Regions from separate parts of the Ruminococcus bovis genome, predicted to be linked through region 3. Evidence: riboswitches for the same ligand, from Rfam matches in the RefSeq annotation. Region 3 holds a riboswitch; each other region holds the start of a gene.

Region 1 (8,248 bases), 1.1 Mb from region 3:
ATCAGCTAATTACTCAAGCAGGAGAAAATGACAACATTAATACTATTTATGTTGTTGATGATAATGACAGTTTCTACGGTGCTATCGACTTAAAGGACTTGATTGTTGCAAGGGAATATCAGTCCCTTGATGAACTGATTATAAAGTCCTACCCATATGTAAAGGCCAATGAAAAAATAGTTGATTGTATTGAACAACTAAAGGACTATGCAGAAGACTCAATCCCTGTACTTGATGACAACAAACATATCTTAGGTGTAATTACTGCCCATGATATTGTTGAAGTTGTTGATGAAGAACTTGGTGAAGATTATGCAAAGCTAGGTGGTTTGACTGCTGAAGAAGATTTAAACGAAACAACTTTGCAAAGTACAAAGAAAAGATTGCCTTGGTTAATAATCTTGTTATTCTTAGGAATGGGTGTTTCTTCAGTTGTAGGTATGTTTGAAACAGTTGTTGCAGTTATTCCTATTGTAATATGTTTTCAGTCACTAATCCTTGATATGGCAGGTAATGTAGGTACACAGTCACTGGCTGTTACAATTCGTGTACTTATGGATGAAAACTTAAAAGCATCTGACAAAGTTAAGCTGATGTTTAAGGAAGTAAGAGTAGGTTTTTCTAATGGTCTTTTACTTGGAACTATGTCATTTATTTTTGTAGGATTGTATATTTTCTTGTTTAAAGGTAATACATTTGGATATTCTTTCTTAGTATCCGGTTGTGTTGGATTTTCACTTTTAGCCTCAATGGTTATTTCAAGTTTGGTAGGTACATTAGTTCCTATGTTCTTTAGCAAGATTAAGGTTGACCCTGCAGTAGCCTCAGGTCCACTGATTACAACAATAAATGACCTTGTTGCAGTAGTAACTTACTATGGTATGGTGTGGATATTCTTAATTGATATTTTTAAGTTAGCATAGATGAATAATGAAATTTTCTCATAGTTTTCACATAACTGACAGATATATTTCAAATTATTATAACAGTAAAAACAAATTGTAGGGTTATACTATAACCGTACTAAAGAAATGGAGCCGCAACCATTTCAGTATATTGTTCTACCCTCCTCAATGTAATCAATAAGATTTACATTGTACCCCTCATTTTTAATGAAAGACACAAAGCACTGAGTTATCCACAAGCTCAGTGCTTTGTTATTTTTACAGATAGTTTTTCTAATACTTTTCACATAAATTACAAGTATATTTCAATTATTTGTAAAATGAAAAACATATTGACTTTATATACTATAAGCGTACTAAAGAGATACAGAGCTTTAGATACATTGTTTTATCTCCTCAAATAAAACATTGAAAAACCCCTCATTTTTTTCATTAAGTCAAAAACACCGAACATTAGGTTCGGTGTTTTGCCTTTTGTAATGTGTTTTTTCTTTTCACACAAAACACATTTATAATTCAACTGTTACTAACAGTAATAACAAAGTGGTGAACTATACTATAACCAAGCTAGAAAAATATAGAAATTAATTAACTTATTATATAGTAAAATTGTAAAGGAGATTATTATGGCTTATTTAACAGAGAAGAATATAGAAACAATTGCATATAGTATTGTACAGCAGTATATGAATGTTTATAACATTAGCAGTAATGAAGTCTTTAAGGTTAGTCCTGAGAATGTAGCAAATATGTTGGGTATTAAGATTCAGTATGTTGACTTTAACGATAAAGAAGTTCTGGGCAAAGTTGCTTTGTGTAATGTGAAAGACGAAATAGGTGAAAGGGAAGTAACCCTTAACAACAAGACTGTTTATATGAATAAACAGTTGCTAAAGGGCAGTAGTGGTCACAGAAACTTTGTAACAATGTGTGGAATTTCTTTCTTAATTCTTAACCGTATTAATAGTGACTTGTATGGTGAAAAGTACCGTAAAAAGTCTATCACTTTGAGAGATGCACCAAGTGATGATATTGTTGAAGGTATCACTTCTACTTTAGCATTAGAAATATTGATGCCAAAGGAAACTATCAACTTAGTTTTTAACAAGGTTTATGGTGTTGATAAGTTGAATGTTATCAATCCTGTTGTGGATAAAGGAAACTTTATAAAGTTTAACGCAATGGCTGATATGTTTGGTGTAACTAAGGAGATTTTGGCTATAAGATTACAGAAGATGGGTAAGCTGACTGAATATCAGTTCTGTGGTTATGAAAACTTGTTGCAACTGCTTATGGCATTGAAGAACTACCATTGCAAGGCTTAGTTTATGAACAAAATATAGATTTACTATGAATAAATTTACTATTATAAGCCTTTAGTGAATTTGATATAAAAATTTTTAACTTTTTTCAAAAAAACCATTGACATTTTATATTTATGTGGTATTATTTAATTAAAGAAGAAAAGAAATAGTAAACAAGATATAAACATTCTAGAGTGTTATTATATAAGCGTACAGTGTATTACAAGGAGGTATTACCGATGTACCATGGGATTATAGTTCTTGCCGTAGTTTTGGTTTTAATGACTTTACTTTTAGCTACATGTGTTGGGATTGTATTATATATGAATAGATCTAGCAAACCAACAATTAGCAAATCAAATAACGATAATGTTAAGAAGAAACAACCAATTCCCGACATTGAAAACCTTGATATGGTGGCTTTGTTCGGTAAAAAAGCCTAATTTTATCAAGTAAATTACAATTGAATATTTAAAAAATTGAACTTAATTGTTCAAAGTATCTACACAAACAAATTAAATAATTTAATTAATACGAAAAATTAATTAAGAATTTTTATTTTAACTTTTATTATAATTCCATTGTCACATATGTGATAAATATAGGTGGCTTACTAAGATGTAATACTTACGGATAAAATTTTAATTTTAATTTGGAAGGACATAAGGAACATACCCAACAAGGTATGTTCCTTTTTGTGTTTCTAAATATTTTTACAAAAAGTATTTGACAAATATTATTTTTAATGATATTATAGTTGCAAATCAAACAGGGGAGCTACAAAAGTGGCTGAGAGTAAGGTGTGTGCCTTAGACCCTTAACCTGATTCGGATAATGCCGGCGTAGGGAGCTTTAAGATAGGATTTTTATGGCACTGTGCGTCTGCATAGTGCTTTTTTATTTTGGGAGGAACAATAATGGAAATGAGAAAAAAGACTATCTTAAGATTGTGTGAAAGTGCTATTATGATTGCACTTGCTACTGTGTTAAGTATGATTAAGTTTGCGAACTTACCTTTTGGTGGCAGTGTAACACTTTGCAGTATGTTGCCACTAGTACTGATTGCTTACCGTTATAAGTGGAAGTGGGGAGTACTTACCGGTGTTGTTTATGGACTTGTACAAATGGTACTTGGAGCAAACAACCTTTCTTACGGTACATCGGCTTTAGCAGTTATATTAATTATTATGTTTGACTACCTTGTAGCTTTTGGTGTAATAGGTTTTGCCGGTATTTTTAGAGATAAATTCCACAACCAACCACTTGAAATTGCTTTAGGTTCATTTCTTGCTTGTGCATTAAGATATATCTGTCACTTTATTTCAGGTTGGGCAGTATGGTATATTTGGGCACCTGAGGGACAACCTGCTTGGCTATATTCAGTAACATACAACGCAACATATATGATACCTGAAACTATCGTAACAATTGTTGTTGGTGTACTTGTTGCACTTTTTCTTGACTTTAGAAAAGACACAGTCAGCGTATTAAAGAGAGCATAAGTATTTAACATATATCTACTATTACAGCAAAAAGCCTAGGGAATAAAACCCTAGGCTTTTAGCTTTATATAATGTTGTAAATTAGTCTGAATCAAGTTTAAGAACTGCCATAAATGCCTCTTGTGGAACTTCAACAGAACCAAGCTGACGCATTCTCTTCTTACCTTCTTTTTGCTTTTCAAGTAGTTTCTTTTTACGAGTAATGTCACCACCGTAACACTTAGCAAGAACATCTTTACGCATAGCCTTAACAGTTTCTCTGGCAATAATCTTGCCACCGATACAAGCCTGAATTGGCACTTCAAACAACTGTCTTGGAATTTTTTCCTTTAGTTTTTCTGCCATTTTTCTTGCTCTGCCATATGCTTTATCTGCGTGAATAATAAATGATAGTGCGTCAATTACTTCACCGTTTAGCATAATGTCAAGTTTAACAAGCTGACTTTCTCTGTAATCCTTTAGTTCATAGTCAAAGGATGCATAGCCTCTTGTTCTGCTTTTTAGTGTGTCGAAGAAATCATAAATAATTTCAGCAAGTGGCATTTCATAGTGAATATCAACTCTGTCTGAGTCAATGTAATCCATACCAACAAAGATACCTCGTCTATCCTGACAAAGCTCCATAATGTTACCTACATATTCTGATGGTGCATAAATATGAGCATCAGTCATAGGTTCTTCAGCCTTTGCAATAAGTGCAGGGTCAGGGTAGTTGGTAGGGTTACTAATCATTTCAACAGTACCATCGGTTTTTGTAATTCTGTAACTAACTGATGGTGCAGTTGTAATAAGGTCAAGGTTGTATTCTCTTTCAAGTCTTTCTTGGATAATTTCCATATGAAGCAGACCTAAGAAACCACATCTAAAACCAAAGCCCAAAGCAACAGAAGTTTCTGCGTCAAATGTTAGTGATGCATCATTTAGCTTTAATTTTTCAAGTGCATCTCGTAAGTCGCCGTACTTTGCACCGTCAGCCGGATAAATACCACAGAATACCATTGACTGTGCTGCTCTGTAGCCCGGTAGTGGTTCTTCTGCCGGATTGGATACAAGAGTAACTGTATCACCAACTTGGGCATCCTGTAGGCTTTTGATAGATGCTGCAATATAACCAACTTCACCGGCATATAGACCATCTCTCTGTTCAAGAGAAGTTGCTCTCATATAACCACATTCAACAACTTGGAATGTACTGCCTGTTGCCATTAATTTAAATTGATCACCGGGATGAATTTGACCGTCTTTAACTCTAACATAAATAATAACGCCCTTGTAGCTATCGTAGTAACTATCGAAGATTAATGCTCTTAGTGGGTCGTTGTAGTCACCTGTTGGAGCAGGTACATCACTGACAATTCTTTCCATAACATCGTGAATGTTAAGTCCTGTCTTTGCTGATACACAAGGACAACCTTCTGCCGGAATACCGATAACATCTTCGATTTCTTTAATTACTCTGTCCGGATCGGCACTTGGTAGGTCGATTTTGTTAACAACCGGTACAATCTCAAGACCACCGTCAACTGCAAGATATGTGTTAGCAAGGGTTTGAGCCTCAATACCTTGACTGGCATCAACAACAAGCACAGCACCTTCACAAGCTGCAAGTGAACGAGATACTTCATAGTTAAAGTCAACATGACCGGGAGTATCAATTAAGTTAAACTGATAAGTTTCACCATCATCTGCTTTGTACAGTAGTGTTACTGCGTGAGCCTTAATGGTGATACCTCTTTCTCTTTCAAGGTCCATATCGTCCAGAATTTGGTCTTCCATTTCTCTCTTTGCAACTGATTCTGTCTGTTCAAGAATACGGTCGGCAAGTGTGGATTTACCATGGTCGATATGAGCAATTATGCTGAAATTTCTAATTTTGTCTTGTGGAAATGACATATAATCACCTTTATATTAAAACTTTCCTTTTTATTTATTATCCATATTATTATAACATATAAAAAATTGCCCGACAAGGTGTCAGGCAACTTCTTTAGATTTTATTTTAAATCTGTGTAAATGTAGTGAGAAATATCTTTTCTTGTGTCTTTCCAACTGTTCATTTGGATAATCCATGCACCTGCATCAGTTGTTCCATCTGTCCAACCTGAGGTTTCTTCCGGATAACACTTATCACTGGTTTTGTAGGTGAAGAATTTGTAGCTGTACTTAATTAGCCAGTTTAAATCATTCTTGCTTAAATCAGTTAGAATATATTTCTTTAGCTTGTTTGTAATGTCCTTAATTTCCTTAACTGAAGAATCTTTGTATGACTCAACAAGTCCCATTAACATTCTTCTTTGACGAGATGTTCTTGTAAAGTCTGAACCTGAGAATTGTTCTGAACCTCTGTCACGACAGAACCAAAGTGCCTGTTGACCGTTTAATTTCTGTGAACCGTCCTTAACCTGTACTTCGCCATAAGTACCGGCTTGACCGTTCTTGTTTAACTGCCAGTTAATGTAACCACATTCATCCTGATCAAGCTGAACATCAACACCACCAAGGGCATCTACAATATCTTTAAACTTGCTAAAGCCTACTGAAATGTAGTTATCAATTTTGATACCATAGTTCTTTTCAATAGTTTTTACTGCTAACTTTGGACCACCATAGGCAAATGCTGCGTTTAGTTTATCTTTGTTGTAGCCGTCAATATCAACATAAGTGTCACGCATAAATGAGCTGAACTTAATTTCCTTGTTGTTGCTGTCAATAGATACAAGAATCATTGAGTCTGAACGGCTGGTGCCATTGTCAGGTGCATCAGTACCTAGCAGAATAATATTTTTAACTGCAGGGTTAGTGTAGCACTTAACACCATCAACCTTTACAGTAGTAGTTTTGCCTCTCTTAATGTCAAGACCTGTTGTATCGAACTTACCGTTGTGCCAACCGGTTTTACTGTCAAATGTGTAGTTTAAGTATAATTTACCTGACATATCGGAATTGCTGATTTTAAAAGTGAATTTATCTGTTTTCTTTGGTAGGTCTGTAGTATGAGAATCTAGCTTTGCATTTTTGTAAGTTTTGTTTACAACTTCCTTTGCATAATCCTCAGGAAAACCACCTACAGCAGTATATTCAATACTTTTTAAGTCATAGCTTATAGAGTCTAGCTTGTAAGAATCTTTAGAATCCTTTTCTTTAGTGTATTTTAAGTCAACAGGAAAGCCCTTTACTTCATAAGTTTCATTTGTCAAATCAGCCTTTGCAGTTAGAGAAAGTTCCTCATCACCTGAATTTGCTTTGTCTTTGTCATAGTCAATACTATCAACTTTAAAGTCAAAGTTAAAACCACTAATCTTCTGACTTGATAGACCTTTATCATTCTGTAAATCCTTTATCATTCTTGACTCGCTAAGTGACATAGGATTTCTCAATACAAAATAAAGTGTTATTGCAATAGCTGCAACAACCACTACCCCTATTACAGAGAAAAGTATTATTTTAGATTTTTTACCCATATTATCAAATTACCCTCCTTGAATTTTAGCAAAATTCCATAATAGAATTATACCACTATACAATATATAATATCAATACTTGTTACAACATTGATATATAAATGTGCTTATTATTATATGTATGTAAAAAGTAATAAAAAAATCAGCCCCTAAGGGCTGATAGTTAATTTATTCTGTAATTGCTTCTACAATTTCTTCAAAGTGCATAGAATGACTTGCTTTTATAAGGATTGCATCATTGTCTTTCAGAATACTTGGTAATTCTTTAATCAAACTTTCGTTATTATCAAAGTGATAACCCTTAGTATTCTTTAACTGACTTTGCATTTCTTTTGCTAAGTCACCAACTGTAATCAGCACATCAATCTTACATTCTTCAGCTTTAGCACCAACTTCCTTGTGCAAGAGGATTTCATCTTTGCCAAGTTCCTTCATATCACCAAGGATACATACCTTTCTTGGATTGCTAAAGTTAGCAATTGTGTCAATAGATGCTTTAGTTGAAGTAGGGTTAGCGTTGTAACAGTCATCAATTACTGTGTATTTGTCAGTTTTGATAACATTGTTTCTGCCACCGATTGTACTGTAGCTTTCGATACCTCTGACAATTTCTTCATCAGTCATTCCAAGGTATTTACCGATAGCAACTGAAGCCATTGCATTTGCTACCATATGGTTACCGATAGCAGGTACAGTAACAGGAATACTTTTGCCATCAAAATGCAGATTACACTTGATGCCATTTTCACTATTGTTTTCTATAATTTCACCGTAATATTTGTTGGTGTCATTTAGACCGTAGAAAGTAGGGACAATGCCTTTGTACTCTTTAACGGTATTTAACTTGTCGTCATCGCCACACAAGAAGATTTTGCCGTCTTTCTGTATATTTTTAAACATTTCTGTTTTAGCCTTTAGTACACCATCTCTGTCACCTAAATTTTCTAGGTGGCAACAGCCAATGTTAGTGATAACACAAATATTAGGTTTAACTATTTTAGAAAGTCTGGTCATTTCACCAAAATCGGAAATACCCATCTCAATAATAGCTACTTCTGTATCTTCTTCCATAGCAA
Region 2 (8,248 bases), 690 kb from region 3:
TTAAGTAGTAGCTTAATATGTTTCTTTAGCTTACCACAATTTATAAATGAATTTCTAAGTTTCGCAATAACAGATTGTTCTTCCTTAGTCAGTTCATAAGGATTGTCAAAATTAATAGTAGGGAAATTTTTGTCCAGAATTTCATATTCCTTACCATCTAACAAAACAGTTCCCTTTTTAATATCAATCTTATCCAGTAATCTTCTGTTATCCATCTTGTATTCAGGGTGTTTTGCAATTAGCTGACCCTCAAGTTTAAACTGAATAACAGTAATGGCTTTTTGCATTTTCATTGCAAGTTTTGTTTGGGTAGTCATACCTTGATTGTGTCTAAATCTAATGGCAAACTGCTCACAAGGGTCATCGGCATATTGCTCCATAGCAAAAAGTACAAGAGGCATCATACTGATACCGTAACCATTTTCAAGTACAGATAGGTTATCATACAAAATACTTGTACGAACAATGTTTGCAATACAAGCAGTTTGTCCTGCTGATGCACCCATCCACAATACATCGTGATTACCCCATTGAATATCAAGACTATGGTAGTTAAGCAAACTATCCATTACAAAGTGTGAGCCATAGCCTCTGTCATAAATATCACCGATAATATGTAAATGGTCAATTACAAGTTGCTGAATTAGGTTAGACATTTCAATGATAAATTCATCAGCACAACCGATTTCAATAATTGTATTGATGATTTCGTCATAGTAGGCTTTCTTGTTTAGGACTTCCTTTTTCTCTGTAATAAGTTCCTCAATAACATATCTAAAGTTATCAGGCATAGCCTTTCTAACCTTTGAACGAGTATATTTTGAAGAAACTATCTGACATACAGAAACCAATCTGTATAAAGTTGTACGATACCAACTGTCATCAGCTTTACCTTGTGACTTAACATAATCTAACTTTTCGGATGGGTAATATATTAAAGATGCTAAATCTTCCTTTTGGTCTTCAAATAGAGTATCTCCAAATACATCATCAATCTTCTTCATAACTGCACCTGAACCATTGCGAAGAACATGAGAAAAAGCTCTGTATTCACCGTGAATATCAGACAAAAAATGTTCTGTACCTTTAGGCAAGTTAAGTATAGACTGTAAGTTGATAATTTCTGTTGCTGCACTATCTATTGTAGGATATTGCTTTGACAAACATTGTAGAAATCTTATCTTTTCCATATTGACCATCCTTTCTATATACCTTTATTATATTATCACTTTATTAAATTTTCAATATTAATTATGTAAAATGTGATAGATTTTTGTGTGAAAACAACACTATATCTTAAAATTTCTTTTTGAAATAATCATATAAAAGAAAATCCCCTAGAATTCTAGGGGAAAATTTATTATTTTTCATTTTGATAGTGTCAAAAAATGAATTTACAGTAAGAATATATCACCTAAGGTCATAAGGAACTATGACTCACAGCTGTAGGGGACATCATTGATGTCCCGTTACAAACTATCCTATATAAAAGTATTATGTCCTATGTAGATATTATAAATTTATAATCTGTAAACAGGACAATAATCCCATAAATATCACATTTTTAACGGGCGAACAATTAAGTGAACATCAAAGAAAACGAGCCATAGGCGAAGTTTGATTTGCTAATGTGAACTTATGCAAAAGTTTTTGAATAAAAAACTTTTGTAGTGAAGCCCCTACTTCTGTGAGCCAAAAATTTGTTATAATTCACACTTATAAATCAAAATTCAGAACACTAATTAAAATCAATTTTTCTTCTTTACTGCATTTACAATTAGGTTAACTACTACGCATAGAATTAGGGTGATAAGCATATCCGGTAGAGTATTACCTACAATAATATCAACCTGCATTAGTAGTCTATAAACTACAAAACCAACTACCCATACAAGTAGGTTAACGATAGAAACTTGTTTATTACTTCTATCTTCTTTTAGGATAAAGAAATCGGCAATTTGAATTGCAATCATAGGTGCAAATACTGAACCGATTAAATATAGGAAATCTGTAATATCATCCATTGGGAAAATAATTGCACCAATTGTACCTATAACGGTAACTGCAACTGCCATATACTTACCCTTTAGCTTTGAGAAAATTGACTCTGCTGAAATACCGGCAGAATAAGCATCTAGGAAAGTTGTTGTAACTGTTGAGAAGATAATGATTAGTAGACCTGCAATACCAAGACCTGCTTTAATCATAATCTGGGCAATATCACTTTCACCTGTAAAGATAGCTGCACTCATACCGATTACATACATCCAACAACTGATGATACCGTATGTAATAGCACTTACTGCTGTAGCCTTAACAGGCTTTTCAGCTTCTCTTGTATAGTCAGAGATTAGTGGTAGCCAAGATAGTGGCATTGCAACAGAAAGTTCAACTGCTGCACCAAATGTCATTTCGTCACTGATTGTTGAAGTAAATGTACCGTCATTAAAAATAACAAAGCAAAGAATAATTGTTAGGATAAACAGTGCTGACATAGCAACTGTATTTACCTTACCTAAATTCTTGATGCCAATTAAAATCCATAGCACAATTAATGCACCGATAACTAAGCACCATACCCATCTGCCTGTATTGAAAATACTTGTAGCAGAAATTGCTCCGTCATAAATCATAATAGCTGTCCAACCAACAAGCTGAAGAACATTTAGTACTGAGAAAAGTAAGCCACCCTTTGAGCCAAAGCTCTGCTTAACTGTTTCCATTGAGCTTTTTCTTACTTTACCACCGATTAAACCTGCAAAGAACAACATTAAACATCCAATGATATGTCCGATAATAATTGCCCAAATGCCTTTTTGAAAACCCAGTGGTGCAAAATATGTTCCTGTTAAAATTTCTGCTAATGAAACACCTGCACCAAACCAGATTAACCCATTTTCAAATAAACTTGTACCCTTTTTATTCATCTTAATTCTCCTTCTCTAAAACATAATCACTTGAAATATCAAATCCATGGTTCATAGGTCCACTACCCTTTCCAAGGTCAAGCATTGCACCTAATGCACCTGAAATATATTCCTTTGAACGAGAAACTGATGTGTCAAGGTCGTAACCCTTAGCTAGGTTTGAGGCAATAGCACTTGATAGTGTGCAACCTGTACCGTGAGTATTAGGGTTATCAATTCTTTTACCATAGAACCACTTGTAACTGCCATTTCTATATAGCAAGTCATTTGCATCATTTACTTTGTGTCCACCTTTTAGTAGGACAGCACAGTTGTACTTTTCGCTAATAATTTTAGAAGCCTCAATCATCTCATCTTCATTAGTGATTTTCATTTCAGAGATAACCTCTGCCTCAGGGATATTTGGAGTAAGTACAGTAGCTAAAGAAAACAAATTGTTCTTTAGTGTTTCAATAGCATCATCACTAATCAGCTTTGAACCACTTGTTGCCACCATTACCGGGTCAACAACAATGTTCTTAGCTTTGTAGAAAGTTAGCTTTTCGGCAATTTTCTTAATAAGTGCTGATGAAGAAACCATACCTATCTTTACTGCATCCGGATAAATGTCTGTAAAGACTGCGTCAAGTTCTTTACCCAAAAATTCATCATCCACATCCATAATACCTGTTACGCCTAAAGTATTCTGTGCAGTTAAAGCAGTGATTGCACAAGTGGCAAAAACTCCATTTGTAATCATTGTTTTAATATCTGCTTGGATACCGGCGCCTCCACCGGAGTCACTACCGGCGATTGTTAATGCTGTTCTCATAATAATCTCCTTTTTTCGCATTAATTATTTATAGTGACAGAAGGTGGTGCCCCCAATCTGCCACTTTACTAAAGTCTTGTATGTAATATTTTACAAGGCTTTGTATACTATTTTTATTTTTCATTTCAGCAGGATCATATACTCCTACCACTTTGAAGTTGGCTTTTTCTGCCGTTTTGATGGCAAATAATGCATCTTCAAATACCAAAGTTTCTTCCGGTTTTGTACCTAAAATTTCTGCACATTTTAGGTAAATATCAGGATAAGACTTACTTTTTCCTACTGTTTCACAAGTTAGAATATCTGTGAAGAAATTACGAATCTTCAGCCTTTTAAAGGCTTTATCAATCTGATTATAGTCACTTGAAGTGGCAACAATCATTTTGATATTATTCTTTCTAAGAAATTTAAGTAAATTAACTACTCCATTCTTAGTTTGTACTTCATGAAGATAAAAGTCATTTATTATAGAAAGTACACCTTCGATTATTTCTTCTACAGAATTATCAAGGTAGTAATTGTCTATCATATACTTTGCTCCCTCAGTTAAACTCATAGAGTAAAGTATCTCCCCTAAACCTTCCTTTGGAATCTTGTTCTTTTTTCTAAGGTAGATTGCACCTACATCATTCCATATACCCATAGAATTCAGTATAGTGCCATCTACATCAAATATTGCTCCCTTAATCATTGTTTACTGTTTTTAAGGTTTCTGCTTTTAATTCTTTTGTAGCATTTTCAATATCTTTTTGACCGAAAATCGCACTAATAACTGCAATACCCACTATACCTCTACCGGCAAGTTCTTTTACATTATCATGAGTAATGCCACCGATTGCAATTACAGGAATTGAAACTGCTTTACAAATTCTTTCAAGTTCATCATGAGAAACTTCTTCAGCGTCATCCTTTGAACCTGTTTTGAAAACTGCACCAACACCTAGGTAGTCAGCACCATGCTTTTCAGCAAGTAGTGCTTGTTCTACTGTTTGAGCTGATACACCGATGATTTTGTCATCCCCTAGAATTTCTCTTACATTCTGTGCTTCCATATCACTTTGACCAACATGGACACCATCAGCATTAATTTCCTTTGCTATTTCTACATTGTCATTAATTACAAATGGTACATTGTATTCTTTACAAAGTTTCTGAATTTCCTTTGCTTCTTCTAGGAATGAACTTTCATCAAGGTTCTTTTCTCTAAGCTGAACAAATGTTGCTCCACCTTTAATAGCCTTTTCTACTTGGCTATAAAGAGTTTCACCATTTAACCAATATCTATCGGTTACTGCATATAGAAGTAAATCTTTCTTATCGCAATTCATACTTTGCTCCCTTATTTAATGTTTCACCATCCATATTATAGATAGCATCAATAATTCTGTTACGGTATGTTGAGTTACCGTCACCCTGAACCATTCTTGTTTTTGCAATTTCACCGGCAAGACCCATTGTACAAACTGCTGAAGCTACTGCTTCAAGTACATTGTCAGGATTAGCTACAATAAATGCAGTTGTCATACCTGAAAGCTGACAGCCTGTACCTGTGATTTTGCTCATATCAGCCTCACCGTTACGGATTACATAGCACTTTTCACCGTCACTAACAAGGTCAATAGCACCTGTAATTGCTACTACTGAGTTGATACTCTTCGCAAAATTCTTTACAAACTTAACTGATGAATCAAGGTTATCTTCTGTAACAGTATCTGCCACATCAGCATCAACACCCTTAGTTGTACCACTGCCTAAAGCTAAAGTTTTGATTTCTGAAATGTTACCACGAACAACATCAAACTTAATTTCTTCCATTAGCTTAACTGCAGTATTTGTACGAAGTGCAGATGCACCTGCACCTACAGGATCAAGAAGAACCTTGTGGTTAAGCTCATTAGCCTTTTTACCGGCAATAAACATACCCTCAATTGAACGCTTATTAAGTGTGCCGATATTAATATTTAGACCACCACAGATTGATGTAATATCTGCTACATCATCAGGTTCATCAGACATAATGGGACTGCCACCACAAGCAAGAAGTACATTTGCAACATCATTTACTGTTACATAGTTAGTAATGTTGTGTACAAGTGGAACACTTTTTCTAACATTATCAAGGCAATTACCTAGCATAATTGTTACCTCCAAACATATAAATTAAAATATTTTACATACAAAAACGGGTACACCAAAGGCATACCCGTCAAATAAGTCAATTATTTCCCTACGCTGGCATTATCCAAATCAGGTACTAGGTCGAAGTTGTCAACTTCCTCTCAGATTGCTAATTTGCAAACTCCCTATCTACTAATATACTACTAAATGTAGAATTTTGTCAACTGTAAAATAAAGAAACATACCCTAATACTAATTAAGGTATGTTTCTATAAATCACTTAAAATTTTACTTTACTTTAACTTTTAGTCTTAGCACATTTACACCGTTAACTCTAATCTTTAGAGTAGTTGTGCCTTTCTTTAGTGCTTTAACTTTGATAGAAGTTGCATTAGCCTTTGAAACAATCTTTGCAACCTTAGTGTTGTAATACTTATTGTTTATATTTGCAACTTTACCGGTTAATTTTACTGTAGCAGTTTTGCCTTTCTTCAAGTTCAAAGTAGTTCTGCTTAACTTAGGAGAAGTAGTAACTGTTACATAACAATAAAGTTTCTTACCATTTGTAAGTGTTGCAGTAATTCTTACTCTACCTTTAGTTAGTGCAACAACCTTTCCCTTTGACACAGTAGCAATCTTTTTGCTAGAAGTTGACCAAGTCTTTACTGTTCCGTTAGTAACCTTTAAAGTTCTGGTTTGAGCAGACTTTAGAGTAACTTTTGTAGCAGAAATCTTAGGTGTCTTTACTACAGGCTTAGTTGGTTGTGGTTTAGTTGGTTCTTCAATTTTAGTTGTGTTTGGAATAGCTTTTGCTAAAGTTTCAACATCAATAATCTTGCTATCTACTGCAGATTTAATTGAATAAACTTTGCCATCCTTATAAACACAGTAACCACAAGGATTGTAAGCACTATACATATTATTATGATTAAATTCATAATTACCGATAAGTTCTTTTGACTCAGCATCCATTACACCGTCAATGCCAAAAACAATATATTCAGCAGTTTCATTATAAATAGTTACAGTATTGCCGTAATGAATATCACTTACATTAAAGCCTACTTCACCACTTGGAAAATAATATGATGTTAAACCACTATCATCAATATATTTATTTACTGCATCACAAAATTCTTTTGAATAAGAAAGACCACTTGTATCAACCTTAGTTGAGTTAGGTAACTTCTCAACAAGAGTTGTTACATCAATCATACCCTTATCTACTGCATCACTTATGCTATAGATTTTGCCATCTTTATAAAGGCAATAACCGGTTTTGTTAGTATGATGGAAATAATACTCGGTAGTGAAACTATAATCACCTAAAAGAATAGTTTTGCTACTTTGGTTTTTACCTTTTATGTTGAAAAGAACATAATCGGCATTTTCATCATAAACCTTTACTTCTGAATTTTCACTGTTAATGTAATCAACAGTAAATAGGTTTACATACTTGCCATCTCTGTCAAAAGTAAAACCATAATCAGCACCAATACCAAGACTAATTATGTAATTATTAATAGCATCACAAAATTCTTGACTCTGTGTATATGGCTTTGATTGATTTTCTGTTTCTGTTGCAAATACTACTGATTGCATACCGAAAGCAAGTAACACAACAAGAAACAATGAACATAATTTTTTCATACCTTTGCCTCCTTAATATTTAGCATATTTAATATATTATTTTAAAAACTGATAAAAATAATATATATTTCATCTAAATATTACCATATGCACATTAAAAAAGTCAACTAGTATATATATATATATATATAATTTAACAAATAATTTCAATTTTACTACCTTTATTAGGGGTTTTGGTAACAACAATCTGTTTATCAATTCTATCCTTTAGTTCTGTTACATGGGAGATAATACCTACAAGTCGGTTACTACCGGAAAGTTTAATAAGTACATTCATTGCTTGTCTTAATGATTCATCATCAAGTGAACCAAAGCCTTCATCAACAAACATTGTGTCTATCTTGATACCACCTGCTGAGGACTGAATTTCATCAGAAAGTCCCAAAGCCAATGAAAGTGCTGCCTTAAAGGACTCACCACCTGAAAGTGAACTAATTGCTCTCTCTCCACCACAATGATGGTCATATACATTAAGGTCAAGTCCGAATTTTGTTCTGCCATCACTTGACTCTGTCTGACGAACTAACTCATACTGACCACTTGTCATTTCCATTAATCGTTTATTTGCTTTAGCAAGAATTCGGTCAAAGTAATTTAACTGTACAAATGTTTCAAGCTCCATCTTGTTAACACCAATACCACCATTGGCAGTACTTGCAAGTGGTGAAATCAGCTTAAATTCTCTTTCGGCTTTGATAAGATTTTCATTTTCTCTCTTTATATTAGCCAAAACATTTGTGTT
Region 3 (8,248 bases):
CACGACTATGTAGTAGCAACAACTACAACTACTGCACCTCCTACTACTCAGGAAGATACAACTGTTGCACCTACTCAGGATATAACAACAGTTCCACAAGATACAACAAACTATTACACAGAGCCAACTCAAGAACCACAACCTACTACTGCTCCGGCATATTAAAGGTGTTTTTTAATGAATAGTGTAGAGGGTAGAATTATAAAAGCAATCAGTGGTTTCTATTATGTAGAAACCACTGACAATACATATGAATGTAAGGCAAGAGGTTCTTTTCGTAAGACAAGCAAAACTCCTGTAGTTGGAGATTTAGTTACAATCTCTATACCTGAAAGTGGTTATCCTACAGTTGAAGAAATACATAAGCGAAAGAACTCTATTGTACGACCACCAATGGCAAATATTGATACATTGGTTATAGTTTGCAGTACAGTTTCTCCTGCACCAAACTATACAGTTATTGACAAGATGACTGCAACTGCTGTATATAACAATATTGAACCGGTTATTGTAATCTCAAAGTCTGACATAAAAAGTGGTGAAGAAATATATAATATCTATAACAGTACAGGCATCAAGACTATACTTTATTCTTCCGTTACAGGGGAAGGTGTAGATGAAATATATTCACTTTTACCTAACAAAATCACTGCCTTTATTGGCAACAGTGGTGTTGGTAAGTCAACTTTACTTAATAAGCTTTTTCCTGATTTTCAGCTGAAGACCGGAGAAGTTAGTGATAAACTTGGCAGAGGTCGTCATACAACAAGAACTGTTGAATTACTGAAATTCAATGGTGGTTATGTTTGTGACACACCCGGGTTTTCAACTATGCAACTTGAAAAGTTTAATATTCAAGACAAAACCCAACTTCAATATATGTTTCCTGAATTTGAAGATTATATCGGTCAGTGTAAGTTTACTTCATGTAGCCATACTTGTGAAAAGGGTTGTGCTATTCTACAAATGGTAGAAGAAGGCAAAATTCAAAAGTCACGACACAATAGCTATGTTGATATGTATAATGAAATAAAAGACATTAAAGAATGGGAGAGAAGAAAATGAGATGTGTAATTATTTCCGGTTCACCGGATACAAATGTAGAAGAAATCAAAAGCCTATGTACAAACGATGACTTTATTGTTTGTGCTGACTCAGGTTATTCTTTTGCAAAGAAAGCAGGTCTGACTCCAAACCTAATTATCGGTGACTTTGATTCACTAAAGGAAGAACTACCACAGAACACAGAAGTTGTTAAGCTAAATACCCATAAGGATGATACTGATACAGAACATTGTGTTATGGAATGTATCCGTAGAGGCTATAAGGACTTCTTACTATTAGGTTCAATCGGTGGTAGAACTGACCATACATTTGCAAATATTGCAACTCTGGCATTTCTCTCAGAATATAACTATAACGGTATTGCAAGAAACAACGGTGAGGAAATTCGTATCCTAAAGGAAGGTTCATACGAAATGAACAACAAGAAAGGCCTTATTTTCTCAGTGTTCCCTTATGGTTGTGAAAGTGTAAATGTTACATATAAAGGTGCAGAATATATGTTAAACAACAAGACTTTAACATATAATGTATCTCGTGGCATTAGCAATGTTTTTGTTGATGATGAAGCTGAAATCACAATCAACAGAGGCAGAGCAATCCTATTAACTTATTATAAATAAGAGGTTTTTATGCTATATAATATGTGTGGTTTAAATGTTTATTATGAACCAAAATATAAACAGACAATTACTCGTTCTGAAAAATATTTAGCAAAAAATCAAAATTTAAAACCAGACATAACTCTTAATGTTACAGAAGAAAGGATAGATAACTATATCCTTTCTTTTCCTCATATATCAAGGTCACTTGCTGAGTATGTAATTTATGGAATGTTATTTTATGAAGCAATCTTAGATTATGACGGAATACTTCTTCATTCATCAGCAATATCTGTTGATAATGAAGCCTATCTTTTTACTGCAAATAGTGGTACAGGAAAGTCTACCCATTGTGCTTTGTGGATGAAATATTTTGGTGACAGAGCCGTTATGATAAATGACGACAAACCGGTTATCAGAATAATTGATAATAAGATATATGCTTGTGGTACACCTTTTTCAGGTAAACACGATATAAATAAAAATATTTTAGTGCCACTAAAGGGTATTTGTTGTATTAACCAAGGCAAAGAAAATGTTATCAATAAAATAACTACCAAGAAAGCTATAGGAAAGTTCCTGCCACAAACACTTTGCATTAATGATAAACAGAAAATGTCAAGTTTATTAACTGTTCTTGATAAAGTTCTCAGCAATGTAAATGTGTATGAGCTGTTTTGTGATATTTCTGAAGACGCAGTAAAAACATCTTATAATATGATGAGCAAAAATTAGTGGTGATATTATGGCAAAGAAACAAGAAAAAACTAATGTAATGAGAATTCTTGACCAAAAGAAAATTGAGTATTCTCACTATGCTTATGATAATACAAAACTTAACGCAGAAGAAGTAGCAAATGCTCTTAATCAAGAAGTAGGCAAGGTTTTTAAAACACTTGTAACTGTTGGTAAAAGTAAAGAACATTATGTATTTGTTGTACCGGCAAATAAAGAACTTGATTTAAAGAAAGCTGCCAAAGTTGCAAAAGAAAAGTCAATAGAGATGATTCACCAAAAAGAACTTTTACCACTAACAGGATATATCCATGGTGGTTGTTCACCAATCGGTATGAAAAAGCAGTTTAAAACTTTTATCCATAAAACTGCCAATGACTATGATACTATCTACTTTTCAGCAGGTAGGGTAGGTAACCAGGTTGAGTTGCCACTATCTTCATTACAAAAGGTAATTCCTGTTGAAGTAGCAGATATTATAAAAGATAATTCTTGATTTTTTCATTACCTTGTGATAGAATTATCTTATCGAATGGGGATGTAGCTCAGCTGGGAGAGTACCACAATGGCATTGTGGGAGTCGAGGGTTCGAGCCCCTTCATCTCCACCAAAGAAAAGCCCATAGGTAAGCCACTTTTAGCTAACCTATGGGTGTTTTTTTATTTCTTTAAAAGAAAACGGCGAAAAAACGGCGTAAAAAGTAAAATAAAATTATATACTATTGAAAATAATAATAAATAAGAGTATAATATTATTAAAGTAAAATTATGGGAGCTTGTGTTACAGGCTGAGAGGAAGATATAATCTTCGACCAATACCTGATTTGGATAATGCCAACGTAGGGATATATTGATTAATGTATTTTGAGAAGTTACCCAAACATAGGGTAGCTTCTTTTTTTACTTGTAGGAGGTGTAAAAGTGGTAACAATTAACGGTAAAGAAGTTGATATGTCAGGAAAAACTGTTTCACAGTATCTTGAAATTGCAAATTATAACCCAAAGACTATTGCAGTTGAATGTAATGAAGTGATTATCTCAAAGGCTGATTATGATGAAACTGTACTAAAAGACGGTGATGTAGTAGAAGTTGTTAGCTTTATGGGTGGAGGTTAATTTTTTTAAGAAAAATAAAACAAACTTGATATACATTGAAAGAAGGAAATTATAATGGAAAATGATAAACTTATCATTGGTGGTCATGAATTTAACTCAAGATTTATTTTAGGTTCAGGTAAGTATTCTATGAAACTTATTGACTCAGCTATTAAGGATGCCGGTGCTGAAATTATTACACTTGCAGTTCGTAGAGCAAATACTAAGGAACAAGAAAATATACTTGATTATATTCCAAAGGGTGTTACATTACTACCTAATACAAGTGGTGCAAGAAATGCTGATGAAGCAGTAAGAATTGCAAGACTAGCCAGAGAACTTGGTTGTGGTAACTTTGTAAAGATTGAAATTATGAGAGATAGTAAGTACCTACTTCCTGATAACCAAGAAACTATTAAGGCTACAGAAATTCTGGCAAAAGAGGGTTTTGTTGTAATGCCTTATATGTATCCTGACCTAAATGTTGCTCGTGATTTAGTTAATGCCGGTGCAGCATCAATTATGCCTTTAGCTTCACCAATCGGTTCAAATAAAGGCTTAGCTACTAAAGACTTTATTCAAATTCTAATTGATGAAATTGATTTACCTATTATTGTAGATGCCGGTATCGGTAAACCTTCTCAGGCTTGTGAAGCAATGGAAATGGGTGCATCTGCAATTATGGCAAATACAGCTTTAGCTACTGCCGGTGATTTACCATTAATGGCATCAGCATTTAAGAATGCTATTGAAGCCGGTAGAAAGGCATATCTATCAGGATTAGGCAGAGTTCTGACTCGTGGTGCATCTTCTTCAGACCCATTAACAGGTTTCTTGCGTAACTAAGAGGTGACTACTAATGGAAAATGAATTTTTAATTGACTCAGAGTTTTTGTCACCAAAAGCACTTGAGAAGAAACATAGACTGGAGAATGACCCATCATACCGTAAAAATCATATGGAATATATGCCGGGTATGGAAGTTATTGAGTCTGATGTTTGTAAGAATGTAATGGACCATATGAATTCATATGACTATTCAAAATATACTGCAAAAGATGTACGAAAAGCACTTGAACATGAAACTTGTTCTATAGAGGACTTTAAGGCACTTTTATCACCGGCAGCAGAACCATTCCTAGAACAAATGGCTCAAAGAGCAAGAGTAGAAACAAGTAAGCATTTTGGCAATACTGTATATATGTTTACACCGTTATACATAGCAAATTATTGCGAAAACTATTGTGTCTATTGTGGCTTTAACTGTTACAACCATATTAACCGTATGAAACTTTCAATGGAACAAATTGAAAAAGAAATGAAAGTTATTGCCGATAGTGGTATGGAAGAAATTTTAATTCTTACCGGTGAAAGCAGAGGTCAAAGCAATGTAGAGTATATTGGTGAGGCTTGTAAATTAGCACGAAAGTATTTCCGTATGGTAGGACTTGAGATTTACCCTGTAAATACTGATGAATATGAGTATCTTCACAAATGTGGTGCTGACTATGTAACAGTATTCCAAGAAACTTATGATACCGATAAATACGAAACACTTCACCTACTAGGTCATAAGAGAGTATGGCCATACCGTTTTGATGCTCAAGAAAGAGCATTAAGAGGTGGTATGAGAGGTGTTGCTTTTTCAGCACTTTTAGGCTTATCAGATTTTAGAAAAGATGCTTTAGCAAGTGCACTTCATGTGTATTATTTACAGAGAAAGTACCCTCATGCAGAAATGTCCTTGTCTTGTCCAAGACTAAGACCGATTATCAATAATGAAAAGATTAATCCACTTGATGTACACGAAACTCAACTTTGCCAAATTCTATGTGCATATCGTATTTTCTTACCATATGTAGGTATTACAGTTTCTTCAAGAGAAAGTGCAGAATTTAGAAACGGTATTGTAAAGATTGCAGCAACAAAAGTTTCTGCCGGTGTATCTACCGGTATCGGTGATCACGAAAGTAAGTATAGTGGTAAAGAAACAGAAGAAGAACAAGGTGATGAACAGTTTGAAATTAATGATAACCGTAGCCTAAAGAAAATGTATGATGAAATTACAGTTGAAGGCTTGCAACCTGTTCTAAATGATTACCTATATGTCTGATATTATTGTTATTACCAACAGTTCAATCTGTGAAGAAGATTACTTATTACGCATAGAAAAATTAGCAAAAGCAAAACCTAAGGCAATTGTACTTAGAGAAAAACATTTGCCGGAAAGTGACTATGAAGATTTAGCTAAAAAGGTAATTGAAATTTGCAATAAATATAATACTCAATGTATCTTGCATAATTTTCCTAAAGTTGCAGAAAAGCTAAATCATGATGCTTTGCATTTACCTTTGCATATTCTTGCAACACTTACTGATAAAGAAAAATCACAGTACAAAATTTTAGGTGCATCTTGTCATTCGGTAGAAGATGCAGTAAAAGCCCGGAAACTTGGTTGTACCTATATTACAGCAGGTCATATTTTTGATACTGATTGCAAGAAAGGTTTGCCGGGTAGAGGACTTGATTTTCTAAAAGAAGTTTGCAGAAGTGTTTCAATCCCTGTATATGCAATAGGTGGTATCTCACCGGAAAACTTTTCAAAGATTAGAAATGCCGGTGCAAGTGGTGGTTGTATAATGAGCAGTGCAATGAATTGTACTAATCCACAAGAATATCTAAATTCTTTTACAGAATAATAAATTATATAATAAATCCATTAGTAGGAAAGATACAACCTATTAGTGGATTTTATTTTTATTATTAAAAGTTCTATAAATAAGCTATATGTATATAATAATAAATAATACAAAATTTGACAGAGAAAAGAAAAAATCACCTATTAGTTAACAAAACTGTAACATCAAAAGGTAATAAATTTTCTTGAATATGTACCTTTACTATGATATAATGTTTTAAGCATTAAACTAAGATAATAGTGTAAAAATAACTAAAAGGAGTGAGAAGTATGGCACTATGTATGGGCTGTATGAAAGAAATAGGCGATGAACAAATCTGTCCTGATTGCGGCTTTAATAATACAGAAACTCAGCCAGAACCTTTCCTAGGTTTTCATACTGTTTTAAAAGATAGATATATTGTTGGTAGAGGTATCGACACAAATGGTGAAAGTACCCGTTACCTAGGTTATGATAAAGAAGAAAAGAAGAAAGTTATTATCAGAGAATTCCTACCAATCGGTATTTTTGACCGTTCAAAAGGTGAGAAAGACCTTGTTGTAGGATATAACGATGAAACTGTTTTCAAGAACTTGCGTTCTAACTTTATTTCATATTACAAGATTGTACAAGAACTTAATAATATGTCAGTAATGATTAAAATTCTTGATATATTTGAAGAGAACAATACTGCATATGAAATTGAAGAATATCTTGAACTGAACCACTTTGAAGATTATCTAAAGAGAAATAACGGACAACTTGAATGGGAAGTTGCAAGACCACTGTTTATGCCACTTATCTCTGCTTTAGAGTCACTTCATAAGAGAGGTATCGGTCACTACGCAGTTTCACCATCAAACCTATACATAACTAAAGACGGCAAACTTAAACTTTCAGGTTTCTGTACTGCTATGGAAAGAAAGAGAGGTACTCCACTAAAGAGTCAGCTTTATAGTGGTTGTGCTGCTCCTGAACAATACGAAAAGAACTTTACTCTTGATATTGTTACCGAAATTTATGGCTTTACAGCAACACTTTTCCATACATTAACAGGTCATGTTCCTGCTAATGCAAGAGAAAGACTAAAGGATAGTAGTCTGCTTATGAGTACTAATACTGTTAAGAGATTACCTCCTCATGTTGTTACTGCTTTAGCAAACGGTTTACAGGTTGACAGAAAAGAAAGAATTGCAGATTTTGATGAACTTAGAAGTCAGCTTTCTGTTGCTCCGACTGCTCAGGCAATTCAAGAAGAAATCAGCAAAACTGCAAGTCTATCCGACCCAAGTAAACAACAAAAAGAAGAAAAGAAAAATAACGAAAACAAGAAAGTTACTTTAATTGCAGCACTTATTTCTCTTGTAGTATTTGTTGGTATTGGTGCAGTACTTGTTGCTACTAACTGTTTTGGTTTAGTAAATGGCAACCATGGTGGTGTTCAAGATACAACTGCTACAAAGGCATGGAGTGGTCCGGTAGTAGATAACTTTGTTGGTAAGAAATATTCATCAGTAAAAAGTCAGCTAAAGGGTTCTGATAAATATATTATCAATATTAACTCAGAAGAAAAGTTTAGCGATAATATAGAAGAAGGTTATATTTGTGAACAAACACCGGCTGCCGGTACACCAATTACTTCCGAAGATGAAGCAGTAAATATCAGCCTAACAATCAGTAAAGGTGCTAAGATGAGAACTTTACCTGATATTGCCGGTAAGGATATTAAGACAGTTGCAACAATGCTTGCAGATACAGGTGTACTTGTAATGCAAGAAACCGAGTATAACTCAAAGTATCCTAACAATACTGTAATCGACTATAAGAACCTAAAGTCAGGTGACCAAATCGAATACGGTAAAACTGTTACAATTAAGGTTTCTTTAGGTGCTGAACCAACTTCAACTGAACCAAATACAGGTTCTGCCGATAACTAATTTAAACTAAAAAAGGTGGGATAAATTCCCACCTTTTATAATATTATTTTTTGATTATTCTTTCTGTGTTGTGAACAAGGTTAAATACAGAACTGGCTATATCATCATATTTTTTATTGATAATATCGTAGGAGAGATAA

What was found. A riboswitch is a leader RNA that binds a small molecule or an ion and turns the genes downstream of it on or off. The one in region 3 is predicted to bind thiamine pyrophosphate.
Region 1: another riboswitch for thiamine pyrophosphate. It lies ahead of thiT (energy-coupled thiamine transporter ThiT); the one in region 3 lies ahead of thiS (sulfur carrier protein ThiS).
Region 2: another riboswitch for thiamine pyrophosphate. It lies ahead of thiM (hydroxyethylthiazole kinase); the one in region 3 lies ahead of thiS (sulfur carrier protein ThiS).

What each region holds. Positions count from the first base shown of each region.
Region 1 covers NZ_CP039381.1:1,081,784-1,090,031, forward strand. Annotated here, with positions in the region: gene mgtE (magnesium transporter) at 1-923, shown strand, start outside; gene E5Z56_RS05070 (ImmA/IrrE family metallo-endopeptidase) at 1,532-2,230, shown strand; TPP riboswitch at 2,970-3,075, shown strand; gene thiT (energy-coupled thiamine transporter ThiT) at 3,127-3,711, shown strand; gene lepA (translation elongation factor 4) at 3,793-5,604, opposite strand; gene E5Z56_RS05085 (LCP family protein) at 5,706-7,172, opposite strand; gene E5Z56_RS05090 (UDP-N-acetylmuramoyl-tripeptide--D-alanyl-D-alanine ligase) at 7,341-8,248, opposite strand, start outside.
Region 2 covers NZ_CP039381.1:1,714,657-1,722,904, reverse strand. Annotated here, with positions in the region: gene E5Z56_RS08070 (fructose-1,6-bisphosphatase) at 1-1,199, opposite strand, end outside; gene cytX (putative hydroxymethylpyrimidine transporter CytX) at 1,749-2,927, opposite strand; gene thiD (bifunctional hydroxymethylpyrimidine kinase/phosphomethylpyrimidine kinase) at 2,929-3,738, opposite strand; gene E5Z56_RS08055 (HAD family hydrolase) at 3,767-4,429, opposite strand; gene thiE (thiamine phosphate synthase) at 4,422-5,066, opposite strand; gene thiM (hydroxyethylthiazole kinase) at 5,053-5,874, opposite strand; TPP riboswitch at 5,946-6,054, opposite strand; gene E5Z56_RS11785 (Ig-like domain-containing protein) at 6,145-7,506, opposite strand; gene E5Z56_RS08035 (AAA family ATPase) at 7,640-8,248, opposite strand, start outside.
Region 3 covers NZ_CP039381.1:2,407,570-2,415,817, reverse strand. Annotated here, with positions in the region: gene pknB (Stk1 family PASTA domain-containing Ser/Thr kinase) at 1-165, shown strand, start outside; gene rsgA (ribosome small subunit-dependent GTPase A) at 178-1,065, shown strand; gene E5Z56_RS11450 (thiamine diphosphokinase) at 1,062-1,685, shown strand; gene E5Z56_RS11445 (hypothetical protein) at 1,695-2,399, shown strand; gene ybaK (Cys-tRNA(Pro) deacylase) at 2,410-2,895, shown strand; tRNA gene E5Z56_RS11435 (tRNA-Ala) at 2,934-3,009, shown strand; TPP riboswitch at 3,157-3,261, shown strand; gene thiS (sulfur carrier protein ThiS) at 3,320-3,514, shown strand; gene E5Z56_RS11425 (thiazole synthase) at 3,569-4,339, shown strand; gene thiH (2-iminoacetate synthase ThiH) at 4,353-5,606, shown strand; gene E5Z56_RS11415 (thiamine phosphate synthase) at 5,599-6,192, shown strand; gene E5Z56_RS11410 (PASTA domain-containing protein) at 6,462-8,108, shown strand; gene E5Z56_RS11975 (helix-turn-helix domain-containing protein) at 8,152-8,248, opposite strand, start outside.